4 regions of the Aquitalea sp. FG25 genome follow, and region 1 is predicted to be linked to each of the others. Evidence: predicted binding sites of a transcription regulator. Region 1 holds the regulator's gene; each other region holds the start of a gene.
What was found. Region 1 encodes FNR, which switches genes on or off when oxygen is low (the NO sensors DNR and NnrR bind a similar motif). Its sites were predicted from a motif close to TTGATNNNNATCAA; they were not measured.
Positions count from the first base shown of each region.

Region 2: the regulator FNR is predicted to act here: its motif matches at 1,636-1,649, upstream of cobA (uroporphyrinogen-III C-methyltransferase).
Region 3: the regulator FNR is predicted to act here: its motif matches at 2,027-2,040, upstream of ACODR9_RS14355 (M61 family metallopeptidase).
Region 4: the regulator FNR is predicted to act here: its motif matches at 2,212-2,225, upstream of ACODR9_RS07335 (hemerythrin domain-containing protein).

Region 1 covers NZ_JBMDJV010000016.1:76,665-80,566, reverse strand. Annotated here, with positions in the region: gene ACODR9_RS15085 (DUF1853 family protein) at 1-450, shown strand, start outside; gene ACODR9_RS15080 (flavodoxin family protein) at 447-1,097, shown strand; gene fnr (fumarate/nitrate reduction transcriptional regulator Fnr) at 1,039-1,785, opposite strand; gene hemN (oxygen-independent coproporphyrinogen III oxidase) at 1,898-3,304, shown strand; gene ACODR9_RS15065 (RrF2 family transcriptional regulator) at 3,410-3,895, opposite strand.
Region 2 covers NZ_JBMDJV010000018.1:94,746-98,647, reverse strand. Annotated here, with positions in the region: gene ACODR9_RS16485 (cbb3-type cytochrome c oxidase subunit I) at 1-1,099, opposite strand, end outside; gene ACODR9_RS16480 (c-type cytochrome) at 1,132-1,557, opposite strand; gene cobA (uroporphyrinogen-III C-methyltransferase) at 1,720-2,556, shown strand; gene ACODR9_RS16470 (hemerythrin domain-containing protein) at 2,630-3,058, shown strand; gene ACODR9_RS16465 (DUF2249 domain-containing protein) at 3,055-3,267, shown strand; gene ACODR9_RS16460 (hypothetical protein) at 3,264-3,902, shown strand, end outside.
Region 3 covers NZ_JBMDJV010000015.1:52,965-56,866, reverse strand. Annotated here, with positions in the region: gene pepN (aminopeptidase N) at 1-42, opposite strand, end outside; gene ACODR9_RS14355 (M61 family metallopeptidase) at 162-1,952, opposite strand; gene ccoN (cytochrome-c oxidase, cbb3-type subunit I) at 2,410-3,837, shown strand; gene ccoO (cytochrome-c oxidase, cbb3-type subunit II) at 3,858-3,902, shown strand, end outside.
Region 4 covers NZ_JBMDJV010000006.1:65,426-69,327, reverse strand. Annotated here, with positions in the region: gene ACODR9_RS07340 (ArnT family glycosyltransferase) at 7-1,662, shown strand; gene ACODR9_RS07335 (hemerythrin domain-containing protein) at 1,751-2,155, opposite strand; gene ACODR9_RS07330 (acetoacetate--CoA ligase) at 2,327-3,902, opposite strand, start outside.

The DNA.
Region 1 (3,902 bases):
CAGCTGCGCCTGGCACATCACCCCGCTGCCAAACGGGTGCTGCCCGCCGATTTTGCCAACTGTGCCAGTCAGGCCAGGCTGGCCGGCTGGTTCTTCTACTCACAAACATGGGCACCGCAGCCGCCACTGGCTGTTGATCAGCTGCAAGGCTGGGTCAGCCCGGTGTGGCAGGACTGGCCCAGTTGCAGCCCAGCCTCGCGCTGGATATGGCTGCCCCGCTTGCAGTGGCTGGCTCCGGCACGTGTAAGGGAAGATGCCGTGCGCGAGCAGCACAGTCTGCGCCAGGAGCTGTTGCAGGCCGTGGTGCCGCAATTGGTGGCCGAGCTGCTGCCGGTGGGGGATGGTTACTGGGAAGAGGTTGCGCGCGGCTTTGTGGTGCCAACCGGCTGGCCGGAGCAGGCTGGCTTGCAGCAGCTCCTGGCCAGCATTGCCGGGTGCAGCCTCACATGAAGCAGTTGCTGATTGTGCATGCCAGCCAGACTGGCCACACCCTGCAGCTGGTTGAGGCCTTGTGTCGGCCCTTGCTTACGCTGTCGGCAGTGTTGCAGCTGCGCAGCATGCCGGCACAAGAGGCCACGCTGGATGACTTGCTGAGTGCCGATGGCATCGTGCTGGCAACGCCGGAAAATTTTGGCTATATGGCGGGCAAAATGAAGGATTTTTTCGACCGCACCTTTTACCCGGCACAGGAGCTTACTGCGGGCTTGCCCTACTTGATGCTGGTGTCGGCGGGGACGGATGGGCAGGGAGCAATTCAGTCCATGCGCCGCATTGCCACCGGCTATGGCTGGAAAGAGGTATTACCGCCGGTGCTGGCCTGCGGCGAAATCACGGCAGAGCATGTGGCGGCGGCGGAGCAGCAGGGGGAATACCTGGCTGCCGGCATGCTGATTGGCACGCTGGTAGGTGCGGTCAGCACACTGTCGCCAAAAGGTGTAGGTCTTCCGGTGAATGGTCGGTTCTTGCCCGAAGAGGCAAGATGCAAAAAGGGCGATGCGCCGCTTGCCGCAGCCATCGCCCCTGGAATGCACTGCCTGCTTACACGCCGTTGGCGTGGGTGCAGCCGGAAATCAGGTCTTTCAGTGCATCTGCCTTGATCAGCTGGATGTGCTTGTGGTCCACGCTCAGCCAACCTTGCTGCTGGAATTTCGACAGGGTACGGCCGACGGTTTCCAGCTTGAGGCCCAGGAAGCTGCCGATTTCTTCACGGCTCATCCGCAGGATGAAGTCATTGGCAGCAAAGCCACGGGTGGACAGGCGCTGGGACAGGTTCAGCAAGAAGGCAGCCAGACGTTCCTCTGCCTTCATGTTGCCCAAGAGCAGCATGACGTTCTGGTCACGCACGATTTCGCGGCTCATCAAGCGGAAAAAGTGATGCTGCAGGCTGGGGATGTCACGGCCCAGGCTTTCCATGCGGCCAAATGGCAGTTCGCATACTTCGCTGTCTTCCAGCGCGATCGCATCGCAACCGTGGACATTGGAGGAAATACCGTCCAGGCCCATGAGTTCGCCTGACATCAAAAAGCCGGTTACCTGCTCGCGGCCATCCTGGCTGGCGACGCTGGTCTTGAAGAAACCAGTGCGCACGGCAAACAGCGATTTGAATGTCTCGCCGCTGCGAAACAGGTACTCGCCGCGCTTAAGGCGGCGGCTCTGACGGATCACGGCATCCAGCTGCGTCATTTCGTCGCGGTTCAGCCCGATGGGCAGGCAGAGTTCGCGCAGGCTGCAGTTGGAGCAGGACACCTTCAGTGCGTGCAGAGTGTGTTGGTTTTGGTCTGACATCGAGTGTTTTGTACAACCCTGTAAAGAAGCTTGACCCTTGTCAAAGCGGAATTCACACGTTTTCCGCAAATTTACCAGTCCACCTGACGTTTGACTATCAATACCCGACGACATGCACACCACCCATCCGTTTTCGCCTACCCACTGTGAGTTCGACCGAGAGTTGATCGAACGTCTTGATGGCTCAGGCCCAAGATACACTTCTTACCCGACCGCAGACCGGTTTACCCCGGCGTTTGGCGAGAAGGACTATAAACACTGGCTGAAGCAACGCCACCTTGGCATGCATCAGAACGCAATATCATTGTACGTTCACATACCGTTCTGTAACACGGTTTGTTACTACTGCGGCTGTAACAAAATCATCACCAAGGATAAAACCCGCGCCGACCGCTATCTCGACTATCTGGAAAAAGAGATCAAGCTGGTTGCCGCCGCGCTTGGCTGCCGGGAAAAACTCATTCAGCTGCACTTTGGTGGCGGCACCCCCACCTTCCTGTCCGACGAGCAGCTGGACCGGTTGATGGCCATGCTGCGCGCGCACTTCGATTTTTTGCCGGAGGGAGAATATTCCATTGAGATCGACCCGCGCAAGGTCGGTCGCGAAACCGTGCATCATCTGGCGCGCCTGGGTTTCAACCGCATGAGTGTGGGCATTCAGGACTTTGATCCGCAGGTGCAGCAGGCGGTTAACCGGGTGCAGAGCGAAGAGGAAACGGTAGCGGTAATCGATGCCGCTCGCGAGGCCGGTTTCAAATCGGTCAGCGTGGACCTGATCTACGGCCTGCCACTGCAAACCCGTGAATCGCTCAAACGCACGCTGGACAAGGTGATTGCCATTGGTCCGGATCGTCTGGCGCTGTACAACTATGCCCACCTGCCCACCGTATTCATGCCGCAACGGCGTATCAACGAAGCTGATCTGCCGCTGCCCAGCACCAAGCTGGATATCCTGCAGGATGCGGTGAAGAGCCTCGCCGATGCTGGCTATGTCTTTATTGGCATGGATCACTTTGCCAAACCGGAAGACGATCTGGCCATTGCGCTGCGTCAGGCCCGTCTACAGCGCAATTTCCAGGGGTATTCCACCCATGCTGATTGCGACATGATTGGCTTGGGCGTGTCCTCCATCGGTAAGGTTGGCCCCTGTTACAGCCAGAACGAAAAAGACGTGGACAGCTATTACGCTGCCCTGGATGAAGGCCGTTTGCCGGTGATGCGCGGCATGGTGCTGGATCAGGATGACATCCTGCGCCGTGGCATCATCCAGGCGCTGATGTGTCGTTTCTCCTTGTCGGTAGAGGCAATCGAACAGGTGCACGGCATTAATTTCGCCGATTATTTTGCGGCCGAATTGCCTGCCATCCGTGAATTCCACAAGCAGGGTCTGCTGACTTTTGATGGTGACTTCCTGATGGTGGAACCCAAGGGGCGCTTCCTGATCCGCAATATCGCCATGCTGTTTGATCGCCACTTGCGCGAGCGGGAAACCAAGGCACGTTATTCGAAGACAATTTGATGTAGTGGTCCCTGTTTTCCAAGGGGAATCCCTTAAAAAAAACAGGAAAAAAAGCCCGCTTCTAGCGGGCTTTTTGTTTGGAAAGTGATGGTTTTTTACAACACATTACGATTGATGACCAATGTCATCGATAGGGCTTGGCTGCGATGGCTGTTCTTTAGGCTGGCGATGCAGGCGAATGATGGCCTCGCCGGTGGGGCTGGCGATGATGTGGCGCAGGGTGTAGCCGTCCAGGGTGCTGAAAAATGCCTGCATTCCTACATCCAGCAGCGCTTTCAACTGGCAATCCTGCCGTAGCGCGCAAGGCGGCTCGGCGCAGTCGATCAGCGGCGCATTGCCTTCCAGCACCCGGATGATCTGCCCCAGGCGGTAATGCTCCGGGGGCTGGGCCAGTGCCAGGCCGCCACCCTTGCCACGGCTGTTGTTCAGCCAGCCTTGCTGGCCCATGAAATGCACCACCTTCACCAGATGATTGCGCGATACGGCAAAGCGTTCGGCAATCTCGCTGATGGTGACCGGCTGGGCACGGTCGCGGTGCGTCAGATACATCAGCACGCGCAGGCCAAGATCGGTAAATCGGTTCAGTTGCATGGGGCGA
Region 2 (3,902 bases), on a different contig from region 1:
CACCATAGAAGGCCATGTGACCGTGCGATGCAGTCAGCTGCGTGCCGTGGGTGTAGTAGTTGACTACCGACAGCGTACCCAGGAAACCCCATACGCCAGCGCCCAGGAAGGACATCACCCCCGTACCCAGCGCCCACAGTGTGGCAGCCTGGTTAGGGTGGGCACGACGACGGCGCTTCACCATATTGAAGGCAAACATGGTCATCATGAAGAAGGGCACCGGCTCCAGGGCGGAGAAGATGGAACCCCATACCTGCCAGTAGGCCGGTGTGCCGATCCAGAAGTAATGGTGACCGGTACCGATGATGCCGGTGATCAGGGTCATGGCAATGATCAGGTACAGCCATTTTTCGATGATTTCGCGGTCCACCCCGGTTACCTTGACCAGCACGAAGGCCAGCATGGCACCCATGATCAGTTCCCACACGCCTTCCACCCACAGGTGCACCACCCACCACCAGAAGTACTTGTCCAGCACCAGGTTGTTAGGGTTAACAAAGGAGAACAGGAAGAAGATGGCCAGGCCCCACAGCCCCAGCAGCATCACGATGCTGATGCTGGTCTTGCGGCCGGACAGCAGCGTCATCGACAGGTTAAACAGGAAGGACAGTGCCACCAGCACGATGCCCACCTTGGTGATCAGCGGCTGCTCCAGATACCCGCGTCCCATGGTGGGCAGCAAGTCGTTGCCGGTGAGATGGGCCAGTACGTTGTACGGCAAGCCCAGGTAGCCGACGATGGTTAGCGCGCCCGCCACCAGAAACACCCAGAAGGTGATGATGGCCAGCTTGGGGCTATACAGCTCACGCTCGCATTCTTCGGGAATCAGGAAATAACCTGCACCCATAAAACCAAACAGCAACCACACGATCAGCAAATTGGTATGCACCATGCGGGCAGTACTGAAGCTGATGGCAGGAAACAGGAAGTCACCCTTCACATACTGCAGGCCGATGATCAGGCCAAACAGGATCTGGCCGATGAACAGGCCGATGGCTGCCATGAAATAGGGCTTGGCCACTGCCTGCGAGCGGTACTTGATCTGGGCTGGCGCACCGGCTGTGGCAGCCGATAGCGTTGCCGCGCTTGCATTGCTCATGTTTATCTCCGTAAGCGATTGGTCTGGTGCGATCAGCCCTGGATATTGGGCGGCCAGTTATTGGTATTGATCTCGGAGGTGTATTTCAGGAAAGCCACCACATCGTCCAGCTCGCCATCATTCAGGTGGAACTGCGGCATCTGGCGACGACCCGGCACATTGGTAGGCATGGCCTTCATCCAACCCTTGATGAACTCGGGGCCACGGCGTACGTAGACATTACCCAGCTCCGGCGCAAAGAAGGCACCCTCACCCAGCAAGGTGTGACAGCCGCCACAATTACGCGTCTCCCAGATTTTCTTGCCGCGCACGGCCGCATCAGTCAGCTTGGCCTTGGCGTTATGACTGGGCAGGGCCATGGTGGTATCCAGCGTCAGCCCCAGGAACAGCAGAAAAAAGAACACCGACCCACCGTAAAAGATGTTGCGGGCCGTCGATTTGGTGAAGCTCGCGCTCATCACGTCCTCCTCAAAGTGCTTGCACCGGCAAGTCCGGTACCTGGGGCGAAATGTACGGATTCAGGCATCCATATAGCATTGATTCGTATCAACGATTCCCGGTCACCCTCATCCCTACACTGGCGACATCACCATTTGGCAAGCCTTTGCCCAGGAGTCCACATGCACCGACCCGCCCTGCCCCCGCTGCCCCATCCCGATACCGCCAGCGCAGCCCCCTCCGCCGCCAGCAACACCGGCCTCGCCCCCGGCAGCGTCTGCCTGGTGGGGGCCGGCCCCGGCGACCCCGACCTGCTCACCCTGCGCGCGGTACAACGCCTGGGTGAAGCTGACGTGGTGCTGTACGACCACCTGCTGGACCCACAAATTTTGCGACTGGCACCGCCGCAGGCCAGCCGCATCTGCGTGGGCAAGCGCGCCAGCCGCCACACCCTGCCACAGGCCGACATCAACCAACTGCTGATTGACTTTGCCCGCAGCGGGCAGCGGGTGGTGCGGCTAAAAGGCGGCGATCCCTTACTGTTTGGCCGTGGTGGCGAGGAAATGCTGGCGCTGGCCGCAGCAGGCATCCCCTGCGAGGTTGTACCGGGCATCAGCGCGGCACTGGGCGCAGCCGCCGCCCTTGGACTCCCGCTGACCGACCGCGATCACGCGCAGGGCTGTACCCTGGTCACCGGTCACCGTCGTCAGGGTGAAAGCACCCTGGACTGGACACAGCACAGCCAGCCGGAACAAACGCTGGTGGTTTATATGGGATTGGGAGAAGCCGCCCACATTGCCAGCCAGTTGCTGGCCCATGGCCGCGACCCGGCCACGCCGGTAGCCATCGTGGAAAAAGCCTGCAGCAGTGCGCAACGCTGCCTATGCGGCCAATTGGACCAATTGCCTCAACTGATCGCCGATGCGGCCATCAGCACACCGGCCCTGCTGGTGATTGGCAAAGTGGTCACGCTGCACCAGCAACTACTGGCCTTGCGCCAGCAGGCGATGATTTCTTGATCCGGGTCATTCAGGCCGCAGCGCCAGCCAGCAATACTGCAGGCATACCCCCCACACATCGAGATCACGCACCATGAACGCCATTTCACAGCTCACTCAGCAACATCGCCTGTGCGATGCCGACTTTGCCCTGGCCGAAGAAGCCGTCCGCCATGCCGACTGGCCCAAGGCCCGTGCCGTATTCCAGGCCTTTCACAATGCCATGCTGCAGCATTTTTCCCTGGAAGAAGACAGCCTGTTTCCGGCCTTTGAAGCCGCAATCGGCAGCAGCATGGGGCCAACTGCCGTCATGCGCAGCGAACACGCGCAAATGCGTGCACTGATGCAAGACATGGCGCAACTGCTATCATCCGAACAGGCCACCGACTACCTGGGCTGTGCCGATACCCTGCTGATCCTGATGCAGCAGCACAACATAAAAGAAGAAAACATTCTCTACCCCATGTGCAGCCAGCAGATTGCCGACTTCGACGCCATGGTCAACGCAGGAAGCGCAGCATGAACCCGCGTGACCTGCGCCACCTGCCGGCGCCGCAGCCAATGGAAATCATCCTGGACGAAGCCGACCTGCTGGAATCCGGCCAGGAAGCAGCCTACATCCTGCCGCACCACCCCAGCCCGCTGCTGCCCTTGCTGCAGCAACAAGGGCTGGATTTCCGCTTTGAGCTCTCCGGTGACGGCGGTGTCATTCTCATCCTGAGCCGGCCATGAGCCAGGCCTGGCTGTCTTACGAAGCTGCCCCGCCGCCATGGCTGCCGGGCAGCTTTTTTGCGGCCAGCCTGTCATGGCTGCTGGTAACCGGGCTCACCCTGCTGCTGGGCAGCACGGTAATGCCCAACCGCTTTGATCCACTCATCGTCACCCTGACCCATCTGCTGGCACTGGGCGTACTCGGCAACACCATGCTGGGCGCGCTGCTACAGCTACTGGCCGTGGCCGCTGGCGTTGGTACGCCCCGGCCACAGGCATTGTGGTGGCGCACCTTTCCGGTTTGGCAGGCCGGTGTTGCCTGCCTGTGCTGGGGCTTCAGCCACGGGTTCAGCCCCCTCTGGCTCGTAAGCGGTGCACTGCTGCTGTGCTGCGCCGGACTAGCCCTGCTGTGGCATGCAGGCTACGGCCTGTGGCACAGCCCCGCCCGTGACGCCACCAGTCAGGGCCTGCGGCTGGCGCTGGCAGGGCTTGGCCTGGCACTGGCGCAAGGCCTGTTGCTGGTGCTGACGCTGGGCGGAGATATCAGCCCCCCCTTTCTGCCGCTGCTGCACAGCCACGTACTGTGGGCCGGCCTGGGCTGGCTGCTGGCCTTGCTGCTGGCGGTCAGCCAGACCGTGATGCCGATGTTTCTGGTT
Region 3 (3,902 bases), on a different contig from region 1:
GGTATAGTCTTTCAGATAGTTCACTTGAGGCTGCTGCGCCATTTTCGTCTCTCTAATTTTCGGGTCATTGCCGGTTGGTACCGGTCTTGCTAATGAACCGTGCGGGATCACCGCCCCGGTTCGCTAAAGATACATAATCCTTGCTGCTGCCTGCCCGCAACTCAAGCTTGCCCGGCCTGTAACCAGCGCCCGCCATCGGCTTGCAATTGCAGACGGCACGTGGCTGCAGGCTGTGCTTGCAGGACGACGTCGCGCACCAGCAGTTCATCGCGCCGGAACAGATGCAGGGTAAGTTTTTCACCCACACGATAACGGGCCAGCATCTTGTCCAGATCAGCTGCTTTCAGGCCATCGACAGCCACTAGTACATCACCACCAGCCAAACCAGCCTGTTGGGCAGCACCATCGTCCAGCACATTGACCAGCCGCAAACCCAGCGGGTCCGGAGCAGTCTTGACTCCCAGGCTGGCACGTGGCTTGCGACCGGCAACCGGCATGCCGATGCCGCCAGCATCGGCGGCATGATCCGCGTAGTCCCAGCACATGTCTACCCCTTGCGTGGCCAACAAGGCCGGCAGGGGCAGCTCTTCGGTAGAACGCAACGCCTTGTCAAAGAAGTCCTGTAGCGACAGGCCCGTCACCTGTTGTGCAATGGCTTCCCATTCATCTTCGGCCAGTCCTTGCCCATCGGTCAGCCATTTCTGCCACAGCGCTCGCATCACCTCATCCAGAGAGGTCTTGCCGGCACTACGGTCGCGCAGGGTCAAATCCAGTGCCAGTGCGGCCAAAGAACCCTTGGTGTAATAGCTGACAATACTGTTGGGGCTGTTTTCATCCTGCCGATAGTATTTGGTCCAGGCATCAAAGCTGGATTCTTCCAGTGTCTGCTTGAGGCGACCGGCCCCACGCTGCACACCGCTGATGGTTTGGGCCAGCAATCCCAGGTAGCGCGGCGTGTCGATCAAACCACAACGCAGCAGGGTAAGATCGTCGTAATAAGAGGTAATCCCCTCGAAAGCCCACAACAAGCGGGTGTAGCCCTCGCGCGACAAATCGTATGGACTGAAAGCAGCCGGCTTGATCCGCTTCACATTCCAGCTGTGGAAGTACTCATGGCTGATCAGGCCCAGCAACTTCAGGTAACCGTCACCAATGCTCTCCTCACCCGCTTGTGGCAGATCATCCCGGTTAGCCACCAGTGCGGTGGATGCCCGGTGTTCCAGCCCACCATAAATATCCTTGCCCACATACAGCATGAAGACATAACGCTCGAATGGAGCCGGTGTGCCGAACAGCTTGATCTGGTATTCACAGATCTTCTTCGTATCCCGTGCCAGGCGCTTCAAATCGCCACGAAACCGTCCTGCCACCACAAATTGATGCGGCACGCCGCAAGCCTTGAAACTGACCGTCTCAAATTCACCCAGTTCAACCGGATGATCCAATAGCTCGTCATAGCTGGCGGCACGGTAAGACCCAAAGCCGCTTTTCTTCACCTCCCGTGCAGGCAAGGCAGTTGCCACTTTCCAATCAGCAAACATCTTGCCCTTGGGTGGGCAAATCTCCACCTCGCAGGCACTGGACTCATGCCCGGCTACCGCAAGAAACACACTGCTGGCATTGAAAAAACCACGCATTTCGTCCAAGTAGGCTCCGCGCACGGACAGGTCATACGCATAGACCTGATACACCAGCGTGAGGCTTCCACTGACGGGCTCGACCTGCCAGGTATGCTTGTCCAGCTTGCGTATTTGCACATCCTTGCCGCCACAACTGGCCTGGATACTGACGATATGGCGCGAGAACTCCCTGATCAGGTAGCTGCCGGGAATCCAGGCAGGCAAGGTAAATACCTGTCCTTTTCGGTCAGGTTTGGCCACCTTGAGCGTAATTTCAAAACAATGCGTTGCCGGAGAGCACGGACGAATGGAGTAATGTACGGGCACAGTCATGATCTGCCTGAATATGGGGCGAAAACAGCAGATTCTAGCATCGGGGCCGCAGCACGGGGGTGGCCGATGACGATTTGACCTAAGTCAAGGGCTTGGACAGTCATGACAATATAATCCCCACTAAGCGGCATCAGGCTAAACACTTGCTGCCAGCTCGCTTGAAATCAAGAAAATGGTGGACGTAAAAAATCCCGCAAGCATACTAATCAACTGGCCCGTCATGGGTATTTGCTTTAGAATGCCTTGCTGAATAAATGGGGAAAAAGTGTGTGCACAACAGCGCTTTGCCAGGGGTTTTGGCTGAATGTTGTCAGCACGGGTCAAGCACTTTGCTAGTCTGAAATGTTTCAGACTCCCCTGCGGCTCTCCTGTCACCTAACATTTGGGGCAGTTGACAGGAAATCAAGTCGCCATGGTTTGTCACGTTCTAAGTTAGCAACCTTGGAGAAAACCCTAAATGGAAACGCAATCCACTTATAACTATAAGGTGGTGCGCCAGTTTGCCATCATGACCGTAGTATGGGGCATTGTAGGCATGCTGGTGGGCGTCATCATTGCGGCCCAATTGGTGTGGCCGGAGCTCAATTTTGGGCCCTGGTTCCACTTTGGCCGTCTGCGCCCGCTGCACACCAACGCCGTGATTTTCGCCTTTGGCGGTTGCGGCCTGTTTGCAACTTCCTACTACGTCGTGCAGCGCACCTGTAACGTACGACTCATCTCGGACAAACTGGCAGCCTTCACCTTCTGGGCCTGGCAGCTGATTATTGTCCTTGCTGCCATCACCCTGCCGCTGGGTTACACCTTCGGCAAGGAATACGCCGAACTGGAATGGCCGATCAAGCTGATGATCGCCGTGACCTGGGTGGTGTATGCCATCGTGTTCTTCGGCACCATCGCCATCCGCAAGGTTAAGCACATTTACGTAGCCAACTGGTTCTACGGTGCTTTCATCCTGGCGGTTGCCCTGCTGCACATCGTCAACAGTGCCTTCGTACCGGTCTCCCTGACCAAGTCCTATTCCGTGTACGCCGGTGCCGTGGATGCCATGGTGCAATGGTGGTATGGCCACAACGCCGTGGGTTTCTTCCTGACCGCCGCCTTCCTGGGCATGATGTACTACTTCGTTCCGAAGCAGGCTGGTCGTCCGGTTTATTCCTATCGCCTGTCGGTGGTTCACTTCTGGGCCCTGATCTTTACCTATATGTGGGCTGGTCCTCACCACCTGCACTACACCGCGCTGCCTGACTGGACCCAGTCCATCGGTATGGTGTTCTCCCTGGTGCTGCTGGCTCCGAGCTGGGGCGGCATGATCAACGGCATCATGACCCTGTCCGGTGCATGGCACAAACTGCGCACCGACCCGGTACTGAAGTTCCTGGTGGTTTCCCTGTCCTTCTACGGTATGTCCACCTTTGAAGGCCCGATGATGTCCATCAAGTCCGTGAATGCGCTGTCGCACTACACTGACTGGACCATCGGTCACGTGCATTCCGGTGCGCTGGGCTGGGTTGGCTTCATCACCATCGGTTCCATGTACTACCTGCTGCCGCGCCTGTTCGGTCGTGAATCCATGCACAGCACCAAGCTGATCGAGGCTCACTTCTGGCTGGCTACCGTGGGCGTTGTACTGTACATCGCCGCACTGTGGATCTCCGGTGTGACCCAAGGCCTGATGTGGCGTGCCCTGAATGCTGACGGCACCCTGACTTATGCCTTTGTTGAAGCCGTGAAAGCAACCTACCCCTACCACTTTGTGCGTTTCCTGGGCGGTACGCTGTACCTGACCGGTATGCTGCTGATGGCTTACAACACCTTCCGCACCGTTGCCAGCGGTAAGGCTGTTGACGCCAAGATTCCGGCTGTCAACGCATCGGCTCACGCTTAAGCGGATAAAGGTAGAAGAACATGGAAAAGATCCAGAAACTGATTGAAGAACACGTTGGTTACCTC
Region 4 (3,902 bases), on a different contig from region 1:
GCCTCGATGCTGACGTACTCCCCGCAAAACGCCACCGTTCCTGTTCCCACCGAAAAACCCTGGGTACTGCTTTTGCTGTGCTTTGTCTGGCTGTGGCCAGGCATCATCGGCCATGATCCGTGGAAGCCGGACGAACCCTATGTAATGGCCGTGGTGGATGGCATGCTGCGCAGCGGCAACTGGCTGCTGCCCACCATCCAGGGCGTACCCTATCTGGAATCCCCGCCACTGTATTACTGGGTGGCTACTGTTCTTGCCAAACTGTTTTCCCCCTGGCTGTTACCAGCGCATGATGCCGCCCGGCTGGCTACGCCGCTGTTCATGGCCCTGGGGCTTACCCTGGCCGGCATGACCGGGCGTGATCTGATTGGCCGCCGTCATGGCCGCAGTGTGGTGATGATTCTGATTGGCTGCCTGGGCCTGATTGTCACCGGCCACCAGATGACGCCAATGGTGGCCAGCTTCACCGGCTTTGCCGCTGCCTTTTATGCCCTATCGCTTACCCTGCGCTCGCCGGGACTGGCCGGGGCCATCCTGGGAGCGGGCAGTGCTGTGCTGTTTCTCAGTGCCAGCCTGCTGGAGGTGATGCTGGTGTGGGCGGTGGTCATCTTCTTGCCCGCTTTCACTGCCTGGCGTAACAAGCGCTATGCCATCACCGTGTTCATGGCCTTGCTGGTGGCGGTGCCGGTGGCGCTGATCTGGCCGCTGGAGTTGTCCCGCAGCTATCCGGCCTTGTTCCGCCTGTGGTGGGAACATCATGCGCTGGGGCCGCTGGAGGGCTTTGGCAAGGTTAGCCTGTTTCACGGTTTTGGCTATTACACCTTCAATACCATCTGGTTTGCCTGGCCTGCCTGGCCGCTGGCTGCCTGGACGCTGTACCGCAACCGCAAGTACGAGTTGCCCATGCTGCAACTGCCGCTGATGTTCTTTGCCGTGGTGCTGATCATGCTGACGCTGTCCGAGCGCAAGAGCATGGATTACGCCATGCCGCTGTTGCTGCCGCTGTCCCTGCTGGCGGCGGTGGAGCTGGATAATCTGCGCCGTGGTGCGGCGGCCTTTCTCAACTGGTTCGGCCTGATGGCTTTTGGCGTGTTCGGCCTGCTGATCTGGGCGGGTTGGGCGGCGATGAACTATGGCTGGCCGGAACGGTTGGCCGGGCGCGCACAGTATTTCAGTCCCTACTATGTGCCACATGTTTCCGTGCTGGCTGCGGTGTTTGCTGTGCTGGCCACCATGACCTGGATCTGGGCAGTAACGCGCAGCCATCTGCGTGGCCGGCAAGCCATTACCAACTGGGCGGCGGGTCTTACCTTGTGTTGGGGACTGGCGCTGAGCTTGTGGCTGCCATGGCTGGATGCAGCCAAGAGCTACCGCCCGGTGGTGGAAAGCATGCGTCGTGCCTTGCCTGCCGTGCTGGCCGATAACACACAGTGCATTGCTACCGAGCGGCAAAACATGGTGGCGCGTATCAGCTGGCACTACTATGCCGGGATTGATCTGGTGGCCTATCCGGCCGGGGAGAGCAGCCCTTGCGACTACCTGCTGCTGATGCGTTCGCGCAGCGAGGGCCTGGCCGAACCGGGTTGGGCCTTGTTGTGGCAGGGGGCAAGACCGCGTGAGAAATACGAGCTGTTCGGCCTGTTCCGGCGTTCCGCTCACTAAGCCTGCCGTTAACTGGCATGGCGTAATCAAACAGCAGGCCGGAGATTATCCGGCCTGTTTCATTGACGGGGCATGTTGGCGCTTGGGCTTAAGACTGTAATGCCGCCATGACCTCGGGCAGGCTCTCGGCCAGGGCAAACAGCTCGCGCTCCTCGAAGCGGACATGGGCAGTCATGGCATCGGCAAAAGCCTGCAGGATGGCCGGGCTGGCCAGCGCGCTATGCTGCATCAGCTGATGCAGGTGGGCATGCTCGTCCAGCGTGCGTTGCACCAGCGTTGTTTTGCCTGCCTGGGCCAGTGCTGGCAGCAGTGCGCGTTCTTCCTCGGCAAAGTGGGCTTGCAGGGTTTGCTGATAGTGCAGCCTGATGTGATCGGCAGCCTGTTGCCATTGCGCCTGCTCATCACTACGCGCTGCCTTGCCAGCCTGCATGGCCAGCGACAGGGCGTGGTGGTGGTCGCGGGATAGGGGAGTAAGGGCGGGGCTGCGTTTCATGCGGTAACCTGTTGCTGATATTGACGATAGCTTGCAAGCATCGCGGGCAAGCTGCCTTGATGGCTCTCAATTTTGCCCGGCTTGCCGTGGGCTGTGTTTTTTATTATCCAGCATGGGCGACAAGGGCTTCCCGCAGGAAGCCCTTGTTCTGCTCAAGCCTGTGGCATTCGCTTAGCTTTGCAGTTGCGGCAGATCGGCAAACAGCCGGAGCGCTTCCGGATTGGCCAGCGCACTCAGATTGTTTACGGGCTCACCGTGAATCACGTTTTTGACTGCCAGCTCGACAATCTTGCCGCTGATGGTGCGCGGGATATCTGCCACGGCAATGATGCGCGCCGGCACATGGCGTGGGCTGGCACCACGCTTGATCTGCTCACGCAGGCGGGCCGCCAGCGCTTCATCCAGCTGGCAACCTGCGCGCAGCCGCACAAACAGTACTACCCGTTCGTCGTCCTGCCAACGCTGACCTACTGCCAGGCTTTCCACCACCTCCGGGAAGCTTTCCACCTGACGGTAGATTTCTGCCGTGCCAATGCGCACCCCGCCCGGATTGAGTACGGCATCTGAGCGGCCATAAATCACCATGCCGTCGTGTTCGGTAAGTTCGGCATAGTCGCCATGACACCAGATGTTTTCAAAGCGCCCGAAGTAGGCCTGACGGTATTTGCTGCCCTGCGGGTCCTGCCAGAATCCTACCGGCATGGAGGGGAAGGGCCGGGTGCACACCAGTTCGCCCTTTTCCTGCCGTACTGGTCGGCCATGGCTGTTATAGATATCCACGGCCATGCCCAAGCCACGGCATTGCAGCTCGCCACGGTACACCGGCAGCGTGGCGCACCCCAGGGCAAAGCAGGACACAATGTCGGTGCCGCCGGAAATGGAGGCCAGATTGATGTCCTGCTTGATGTTGGCGTACACCCAGTCATAGCTTTCCGCCATCAGTGGCGAGCCGGTGGAGAAGACGGCGCGCAGCGCATCCAGCCGGTACTCGCGTGCAGGGGCCAAATCTATCTTGCGCAGTCCGTCGATATATTTGGCCGAGGTGCCGAAATGGCTGAATTGCCATTGCTGTGCATATTCCCACAGGATGTGTCCCTGATTGGCAAACGGCGAGCCGTCGTACAGCATCAGTGTGGCACCGCTGGCCAGGCCGGATACCAGCCAGTTCCACATCATCCAGCCGCAGGTGGTGAAGAAGAACAGGTGATCGCCCTGATGCACATCGCCATGCAGCTGATGTTCTTTCAGGTGCTGCAGCAAGGTACCGCCAGTACCGTGCACGATGCACTTGGGTTTGCCGGTGGTACCGCTGGAATACAGGATGAACAGCGGGTGGTTGAAGCCTACCCGGACATAGTGCAGCGGCTGCACCGCAAACGGGGCGATGAAATCGTCCAGCGTGATGGTGCGCGGCAGGCTTTCGGCAAAGACGGCGGTTTCCCCCAGATAGGGGATGGCGATGAACTGCTGCACCGAAGGCAGGCCTGCTGTCAGCGCCAGCATCTTGTCGCGGATGTCGATCTGCTTGCCGCCATACCAGTAGCCATCCGGGCAGAACAGCAGCTTGGGTTCGGTCTGGCCAAAGCGGTCGATGGCACCATCGATGCCGAAGTCGGGTGAGCAGCTGGTCCAGATGGCACCCAGGCTGGTGGCAGCCAGCATGGCGGCGACGGTTTCCGGCATATTGGGCAGGAAGCCGGCCACGCGGTCGCCCGCCACAATGCCCGCTGCCCGCATGGCTTGCTGC